2 regions of the Ensifer canadensis genome follow, and region 2 is predicted to be linked to the other one. Evidence: riboswitches for the same ligand, from Rfam matches in the RefSeq annotation. Region 2 holds a riboswitch; the other holds the start of a gene.
The links. Region 2 has a riboswitch for cobalamin ahead of J3R84_RS28740 (energy-coupling factor ABC transporter permease). Riboswitches for the same ligand answer to the same signal wherever they lie in the genome.
Positions count from the first base shown of each region.

Region 1: another riboswitch for cobalamin. It lies ahead of nrdH (glutaredoxin-like protein NrdH); the one in region 2 lies ahead of J3R84_RS28740 (energy-coupling factor ABC transporter permease).

Region 1 covers NZ_CP083371.1:470,673-474,862, forward strand. Annotated here, with positions in the region: gene nrdE (class 1b ribonucleoside-diphosphate reductase subunit alpha) at 1-910, opposite strand, end outside; gene nrdI (class Ib ribonucleoside-diphosphate reductase assembly flavoprotein NrdI) at 880-1,296, opposite strand; gene nrdH (glutaredoxin-like protein NrdH) at 1,314-1,535, opposite strand; cobalamin riboswitch at 1,838-2,063, opposite strand; gene J3R84_RS21815 (acyl-CoA thioesterase) at 2,215-3,015, opposite strand; gene metE (5-methyltetrahydropteroyltriglutamate--homocysteine S-methyltransferase) at 3,012-4,190, opposite strand, start outside.
Region 2 covers NZ_CP083372.1:43,648-47,837, forward strand. Annotated here, with positions in the region: gene J3R84_RS28725 (energy-coupling factor ABC transporter ATP-binding protein) at 1-62, opposite strand, end outside; partial or broken gene J3R84_RS28730 (energy-coupling factor transporter transmembrane component T family protein) at 59-693, opposite strand; gene J3R84_RS28735 (energy-coupling factor ABC transporter substrate-binding protein) at 697-987, opposite strand; gene J3R84_RS28740 (energy-coupling factor ABC transporter permease) at 990-1,658, opposite strand; cobalamin riboswitch at 1,710-1,924, opposite strand; gene J3R84_RS28745 (copper resistance D family protein) at 2,051-2,812, opposite strand; gene J3R84_RS28750 (copper resistance CopC family protein) at 2,824-3,747, opposite strand; gene J3R84_RS28755 (SDR family NAD(P)-dependent oxidoreductase) at 3,915-4,190, opposite strand, start outside.

The DNA of each region.
Region 1 (4,190 bases), on a different replicon from region 2:
TGGCGAGTTCGAAGGTGATGTCGGGAACGACGACGCCCAGCGACAGCGTCTTGATACGGATCTTCTCGTCGGCGTTCTCCCGCTTGGTGTCGAGGAAACGCATGATGTCGGGGTGGTGGGCGTTGAGATAGACGGCGCCGGCACCCTGGCGGGCGCCAAGCTGGTTGGCGTAGGAGAACGAATCCTCCAGCAGCTTCATCACGGGAATGATGCCGGACGACTGGTTTTCGATCTGCTTGATCGGGGCGCCGGCCTCGCGGATGTTGGTAAGCGACAGCGCCACGCCGCCGCCGCGCTTCGACAATTGTAGCGCCGAATTAATGCCGCGCGCGATCGATTCCATGTTGTCCTCGACCCTCAGCAGAAAGCAGGAGACGAGCTCGCCGCGCTGCTTTTTGCCGGCGTTGAGGAAGGTCGGGGTCGCCGGTTGGAAGCGACCGGAGATGATCTCGTCGACCATGTCGCGCGCCAGCGCCTCGTCGCCGCGCGCCAGCGTCAGCGCCACCATGCAGACCCGGTCCTCGTAGCGCTCGAGGTAGCGCTTCCCGTCGAAGGTCTTCAGCGTGTAGCTGGTGTAATATTTGAAGGCGCCGAGAAAGGTCGGGAAACGGAACTTCTTGTCATAGGCGTGATCGAACAGGTCGCGCACGAAGTTGAACGAATACTGGTCGAGAACCTCCTGCTCGTAGTAGCCCTCGGTGACGAGGTAATCGAGTTTTTCGCGCAGGTTATGGAAGAACACGGTGTTCTGGTTGACGTGCTGCAGGAAGTACTGCTTTGCCGCCAACCGGTCCTTGTCGAGCTGGATCCGGCCGTCCTCGTCATAGAGGTTCAGCATGGCGTTCAGCGCGTGGTAATCGAGCGCCGATTCCGTCGCCTTCAAGGGGCGTTCGAGTGTTGAGACGTCCAAAATCGTTCCATCCCGTTTTTGACATTGGCGACGTCCTCATCGGTTCCCAACAGTTCGAACCGGTAGAGATAGGGCACCTGGCACTTGGCCGAGATCACGTCGCCGGCGATCCCGTAGGTCGCGCCGAAATTGCTGTTGCCCGCGGCAATCACGCCGCGGATGTGGGAGCGGTTGTCCGCATCGTTGAGAAAGCGGATCACCTGTTTGGGCACGGCGCCCCGGCCGTCGTCGCCGCAATAGGTCGGGACGACGAGCACATAGGGTTCGTGCACGTCGAGCGGCGCGTCGGCCGCGCTGACGGGAATGCGTCTGGCGCGCAGGCCGAGCTTGCCGACGAAGCGATGGGTGTTTTCCGAGCGGGTGGAAAAATAGACGATCAGCCCCATCGCGCCGTACCTCGGCTTCAGGACAGTGCGCTGATCTTGTCGGGGCGGAAGCCTGCCCAGTGCTCCGGACCGGCGATGACGACGGGAACCTGCATGTAGCCAAGGCCCTTGACCGTCTCGAACGCGTCCTGGTCGACCGAAATGTCGATCACCTCGTAATTGACGCCCTGGCGGTCGAGCGCGCGATAGGTTGCGGTGCACTGGACGCAGGCGGGCTTGCTGTAGACGGTGACGTTCATTTCTTCCTCGTTTGGTCGGCTGGATCTGGGCATGAAAAGGCATGCGGATACGCACAAGCGATCCGGCGAAATGCAGGACTGGCAGGATGACCGCTTGCTCGGGTCGAGAAGACCCGGGCGCGGTTGTTCGTCAGATTCGCGGCTTCCCGCGCCTCTTCATTGGCGAATGATAGGAATTCGATGACGCGGACATGACTTCACCCCGAAGTTGAAGACGGCGCTTCCGGGGAGACGTCGAGACGATCAGGCAGGTTTCATCCTGCCCCATGCACACCTCTGACCTCTCCGGACACCCCGCCCGTGGACGTTTATCGATCGAGGCAGGTCTCCTGGCTCACGGGTCGGTGCTTCTGTCCGGACCTTCCCGAAGCATCATGCTTCAGTGGCCGAATGCTGGACAGTTGCTCGCCGTTTACAGTTGCGGGGGCAGCCACGGCTTAGCCAAGCGAAATCGCTACGACGGCACCGTATTCCCATCTTCGCTCCCAATCCTTGCGAATCGGGAGAACCTCGAACACTAGATATAGTATATGTCGGGAAAATTGCGTCAATAGGTTCCATGTCGAAGCCACCTGGGAGGCGGACAATATTTTTTCGGGTGTGGATAGCGGGGAGTAAACGACAAGTGTCGGCGAAGCCTGTGGATGGAGAGCCGTCATTGACAGCTCTGCTGAAATCCTCAAGCCGCGAAGGCGGGAACAGGACGATTGTCCCCGTCGACTGCCACCATGATGAAGGCGCCATGGGCAGTCAGGGTCTGTTTCGCTCCCGTCAAATCCTCTGACCACAATTCGACATCGACCGTCGTCGAGCTCCGTCCGGTGCGCACAATCCTGGCGACAAGCTCGATGATCGAGCCAACGGTGATCCGGTGCTTGAAATCGATGCGCTGGCAGGAGGCGAGCACTGTCGTCTTGCGGCTCGCCCGTGTCGCCGCGCCGAAGGCGGCCTTGGTCATCTGCGCCAGCGCGTCGCCGCCAAACATGGCGCCGAAGCTGTTGGCCTGATCCGGATAGACGATATCGACCATGCGCACGGCATCGTCTTTTGGCGCTCCGATCGCATCGGTGTCGAGAGAAGGCAACGACCAGCCGGCGCCCTTGCCCTCCGGCATCGCGACCATGGTGAACTGGCCGCGGGCGCACAGATCGCGGGTGCCGGCCGTCAGATCTTCCGCGATCATATCGACTTCGACGACCATCGAACGCCGCCCGACCCGGATCGGGCGGCCGCTGCAGCTGACGATATGGCCGATGTGGGCGGGGCCGCGGAAGTCGACGCGATCGCAGGAGGCGGTGACGAAGGGAACGCGGCCGTGGCGCGTGGCGACGATGAAGGCGGTCCGGTCCATGAGTGCGAGGCCCGCACGGCCGAAGAGCGTGCCGTGGTGATTGGTGTCGCCGGGAAAGACGATGTCGATCAAGGTGGCGGGCGCCGGGGTTTCCCCCGGCGCCTTCTCGATATTGCTATCGTCCGTCATGCGTTTGTGGCCTCTTGCCGGCCGGCAGTGAAGGATTGGCGCAGCGTTTGCGCCGCCGCGACCATGTTGACGAGCGCCGGGCGAACTTCCTCCCACCGCCTTGTTTTCAGCCCACAATCCGGATTGACCCAGATCTGCGCCGGCGTCAGACCGTCGGTCGCCTGTTCGATCAGATGCACCATCTCGTTGACAGTGGGTACCCGCGGCGAGTGGATGTCGTAGACGCCGGGGCCGATCTCGTTCGGATAGGCCTGATCGATAAAGGCGCCGAGCAGCTCCATCTTCGAGCGCGAGGTTTCGATGGAGATGACATCGGCATCCATTGCCGCAATCGCCGCCATGATGTCGTTGAACTCCGAGTAGCACATGTGGGTGTGGATCTGGGTTTCGTCACCGACGCCGGAGGCGCTGATGCGGAAGCACTCGACCGCCCAGTCGAGATAGGCCTTTCGATCGGCCTGTCTCAGTGGCAGTCCCTCGCGCAGCGCCGGTTCGTCGATCTGGATCACGGCGATACCGGCCGTTTCCAGGTCGGTGACTTCGTCGCGCAGCGCCAGTGCGATCTGCCGGCATACGATCGACCGGGGCAGGTCGTCGCGCACGAACGACCATTGCAGCATCGTCACCGGGCCGGTGAGCATGCCCTTCATCGGCTTGTCCGTCAGCGACTGCGCATAGGTTGCCCAATCGACCGTCATCGGGTTCGGGCGCGAGACATCGCCGAAGATGATCGGCGGGCGTACGTAGCGCGAGCCGTAGCTCTGCACCCAACCGCTCTGAGTGAACCCATAGCCGGAGAGCTGCTCGCCGAAATACTGCACCATGTCGTTGCGCTCGAATTCGCCGTGCACCAGCACCTCGATGCCGATTTCCTCCTGCCAGCGCACGGCCTTCTCCGTCTCCTGGCGCAGGTAGGCGAGGTAGTCGACATAGCTGAGCTCGCCCTTGGCATGCAGCGATCGTGCCTGGCGCACCTCTGACGTCTGCGGGAAGGAGCCGATCGTCGTCGTCGGGAAGAGCGGCAGTGCCAGCCTGTCTTCCTGCCGCCGCCGGCGCGTTGCAAAACTCGATTGACGGCGGCTGTCTGCTGCCGTCAGGTTCTTCAAGCGTCCGGCAACGAGTGGATCGTGGACCTTGAGCGAGGTCAGCCGTGCCTCGACCGCAGCAATCGATTT
Region 2 (4,190 bases):
CGATCTAGAGCAAGCGTGCCATCTTCGTATCTGTATTCTAAGTCACGGGCTTCAAGGATCATCCAAGGCACCAGGTCAAGACAAAGACTCCAGCCAGAACGCCGCCGATCACCAGCAGCCGAGCGCCCGAAGCCGGTCTTTCTACCGAAATAAAATTCAGACGACCGGTGTAGCCTCTTGCTGCAAGTCCGGTTTCCATCCGCCGGGCACGGTCGAGCACGCGAGGTAGAAGAGATGCGAGCAGAAGACCGTTATATCCGAAATCTCGGCGTTGAGACCCATACGCTGCAACAGCTGAAGAATGCTCGACAGCGGCGTCGTCAAGGCCAGGAAGAGCAATGCGGAAACGCAAGTACCGCTTCTCAAGGCCACAAAGCAGGCCTTATCGATCCCCTCAACCGAGACCAGCGAAAACGTCGGCACATATCCGACCACGGTGACAGAGACGAGCTGCGCCAGCGTGCCCGTTGCAATGAACAGAAACGGAACACGTGCCGCGCGCAGGATGTCGACCCACGCTATACCAGCGCCGATGTTCATCAGAACGAGCATGGCAATAAGGATTACGACTTGTCCCGCCCATCCCGCCGAAATGAGCGACACTGCCATTACGCCGACGGCGAACAGGAGTTTTTCACCGGCGGCGTAGTGTCGCCACCGGTTTGTCTGGGCACAGCGATCGATGGCGCGCATCAGCTACTGGTTATCCGGGCGTTTCGCAGGTGACATCCTGCGCCCGAAGTAAAATCCCACAAGTCCGGCACCCAGCGCCGCCTGAAGAGCAAACAGCAGGCTTTCGATCTCGCCGCTCGGCGGCTCCCAGAGCGGCGAGGCCCAAGGCTTGTAGTCCGGCTGAATTTCGGTAATCGCGGCTTCGGCCTCACCATCGGCACCACCGAATTCGGCGTCTCCGCCGTGGTGAATGACGAGCGGCAGGATCGCCAGGGCAATGACGGCGAGCAGCATCCAAAGGTTACGTTTCAGCATGATCAGGCCTTCGCGGAAAAGATATTGAGAGCGTTGAGTTCACCGCGGCTATAGCGCTGCAAGAGGTTGAACACGATCACGGTCAAGAGACCCTCGCTGATGGCAAGCGGCACCCGCGTAACCGCAAAAATTCCGAGGAATTTGGCAGCAGCACCCGTCATTCCGGAAACCGGATCTGGGAAGGCCAACGCCAATTGCAGGGAGGTCGTGACGTAGGTGGCCAGATCGCCGAGCGTTGCTGCAACAAAGATCGCTACCGCACCGCTGAACCCGGCCCCTGTTATACCCTTGAACAGTCCGTAGGCGACGAAGGGACCGACGATGGCCATCGAGAAGATATTGGCTCCCAGCGTCGTCAGTCCGCCATGCGCCAGCAATAGCGCCTGAAACAACAGCACGATCGCGCCGAGCACGGTCGTCACCGTCGGCCCGAAAAGCGACGCTGCCAGACCAGTCCCGGTCGGATGCGAGCAGCTTCCGGTCACGGAGGGAATTTTCAACGCTGAGAGAACGAACACGTAGGCGCCAGAGGCTGCCATCAGCAGCTTGACCTCGGGCTTTTCCCTGACAAGCGTTACAATGCGCCTGGCCCCGTAAATAACGAAGGGCGCTGAAACCACACCCCAGCCAACCGCATGTGCGGCCGGCAGATAGCCTTCCATGATATGCATACTACACCCTCTACCACGCCCGCCGCGTGGCCCGAACAAAGTCGCCACGGATGTCGTGGCCCAGCGATGGCAGGTCTCCTGGCTCACGGGTCTTGGCTCGGTCCGCCTTATCAGCCAATTACTTGGCCAATGGCATGTTGGACGTCGCTCACCGCTTACAGTTGCGGGGGCAGCCTCGGTTTCGGCCCCTGATGGGTAGTCCTCACCGTGTTCCCTTTTCATCCGCCATCCCTTGGTCAGGCGGAACCATCTGAAAGTATCACTATGCCTGGGGCGTATAAAACACAACGCCGAAATGGCGATCACCAAGGCATAGGAAAGGCAACGCTCGCTGGCTGAGGACCAGGCACTCCCAGTCTTTTATCAGCGACGGACAGTGTTTCTGGCCTCCACTATGGTTTCAGATTGATAGTCCCTTCAAGCCTTGTCAGTTCGAAGTCGCTGATCAGAATATCGAGCCGTACCTTCCATTGCCCAGGGACCGGCAGAACCAGATCGCTAACGCGCCATGTTCCGTCGCCGGGCTTTACAGCCTTGCGCCGGATCGGCTCGATACCGGCGGCCGGCTGAGAAAAGACAAAGGTGACTTCCTTCGCGTCGAGTGGACCGAAATCTCCTGTCATGATCATGGCTGACACTGTGACGGGCCCGGCACGACCCGGCGTGACGGTCAACTCCGCCATTGCTTTCGAGGCATGGATATGAACGGAGGCCGGTTGCACAGCAGCGATGGCAAGCGCTCTGGGGGGCGGAGTGAAGCGCCAGGTCGCCGCAACGCCCAGCACCAGGAGCACAAGAAGTGTTTCTGCTGCGATCGTTCTGACCAGGTACCGCGTGTTATCTTGATCACCAGCCACGGCTCGTTGCGTCAAACGCCAGCGATTTATTGCCGCGAGCAGGAACAGGATTGCGATAAGAACAAGTTTGGCGACAAGGAGGTTCCCGTATGCGGTATGCAGAAGCGCCGATGGATGCCTTACTTGAACGATAGCGAGAACCGTGCCCGCTGCGACCAGAACCACCACGACAACAGGAATGAAGCGTGAGAATCGGATAAGCGCTGGGGCCGCCGTCGCCGTATCGATGCGAAATACCTGTCCGAGCGGCACTAGCGCGCCGATCCAGATCGCGATTGATGCCGCGTGCAGAAACACCGATGGCCGCATCAGCCATTGCGGCTCAGCCGCACTGGCGTGACCGCTGAGTGCGAGCGACAGCGATCGCCGAGCAGCGCCGTTGTGGAAACCAGGCTTGAAACGCGTGCGTTGGAGGACAAAAATGCGAGACCAGACAAGACGAGCGCGCCCGCCATCACCGACACAGTGCTGCCGAAACTCGTCCCGAACCCTGCCTTCCAGACTTGCGGGTCGGCGATCTGCGCGAGCGCACCCCCAAGAGCATCGAGACCTTGAAAACGCGCCGATGCGAGGACGCTGACCAGCCCAAGGACGATCATGAAGCCGATAAACCCGCGCGCCGCGGACCTATCGCGTATGAAGAAGTTCAGAGCGAAAACACCGCCGGCTCCAAAGAAGAAGCCGGCATAAAGCCCCAGCTTTGCCAGCCAGAGGGCGCCACGAACCTGCAGATCGACGGCATCCACCACCACCGGCGGCGCGCTGCTCGGTGCGCCAATCGAAAACACGATTGAGCCGGAGACCGGATGACCGTCTTCGGAAACCACGCGCCAAGACAAAACATACGTGCCGGAGCCAAGTCCGGCTGGAGGCTTGATTTCGAGCGTCTTGTCTCGAAGAACGAAGTCTGGAAGCGCAACCGAACGACCGTCAGGTTTTACCAATGAGAGGACAAGGGGTGACACCGGCTCGCTGAAAGACAGCGAAAAGTTTTCCGGTACAGCTTGCAGAACCGTCCCGTCCTGCGGCACTGCGCCTGTCAGCGAAGCATGCGCCATGACGGCTGTCGCGAGACAAAACCAGGCACACAATGTTAAAAGCGTGTTCCGGCAGAGGGCTCTGAAACGCCCCTGGGAGTTGAACGAGAGAGGTGAAGGATCCCGAACGAGCACCCCGTGGAGTATTGAGAGAAGAATTATAGAGAAAAGGGACCGAAAGAAAGCGATGTCCACCGCCGATATCTCGGATCCAATCCATCGTAGCGGAAGAATTGAAAGCGAGTGGAGAGCGGTTGAGATGAAGGCAAGTACGATACCGAGGGAATAAGAGTTCATCGCTGGTCCCTCAGCAGCACGTTCAGCGTTAGGGATTCTGCTGCCCATTTCATAGGTGCGACCCCTTAGATTCCTGCTGTGATGCCACCATCGACATACAGCAGCTGCCCCGTAGTGAAGCGAGCGAGGGGCGATACGAAAAATAGTACAGCACCGGCGACATCACCTGGCGTGGCAAGTCTTCCAAAGGGAATATTTGTGACTGCGCTTTGGAGAGCGGCCAAATCCCGAAGTAGGTGATCATTTTTGCAGGTTCGCACCGCGCCTGGAGCAACGCCGTTGACTGTGATGCTGTGTGGGGCAAGTTCTGTCGCCTGTTGTTTCATAAGGATGGCCAGCCC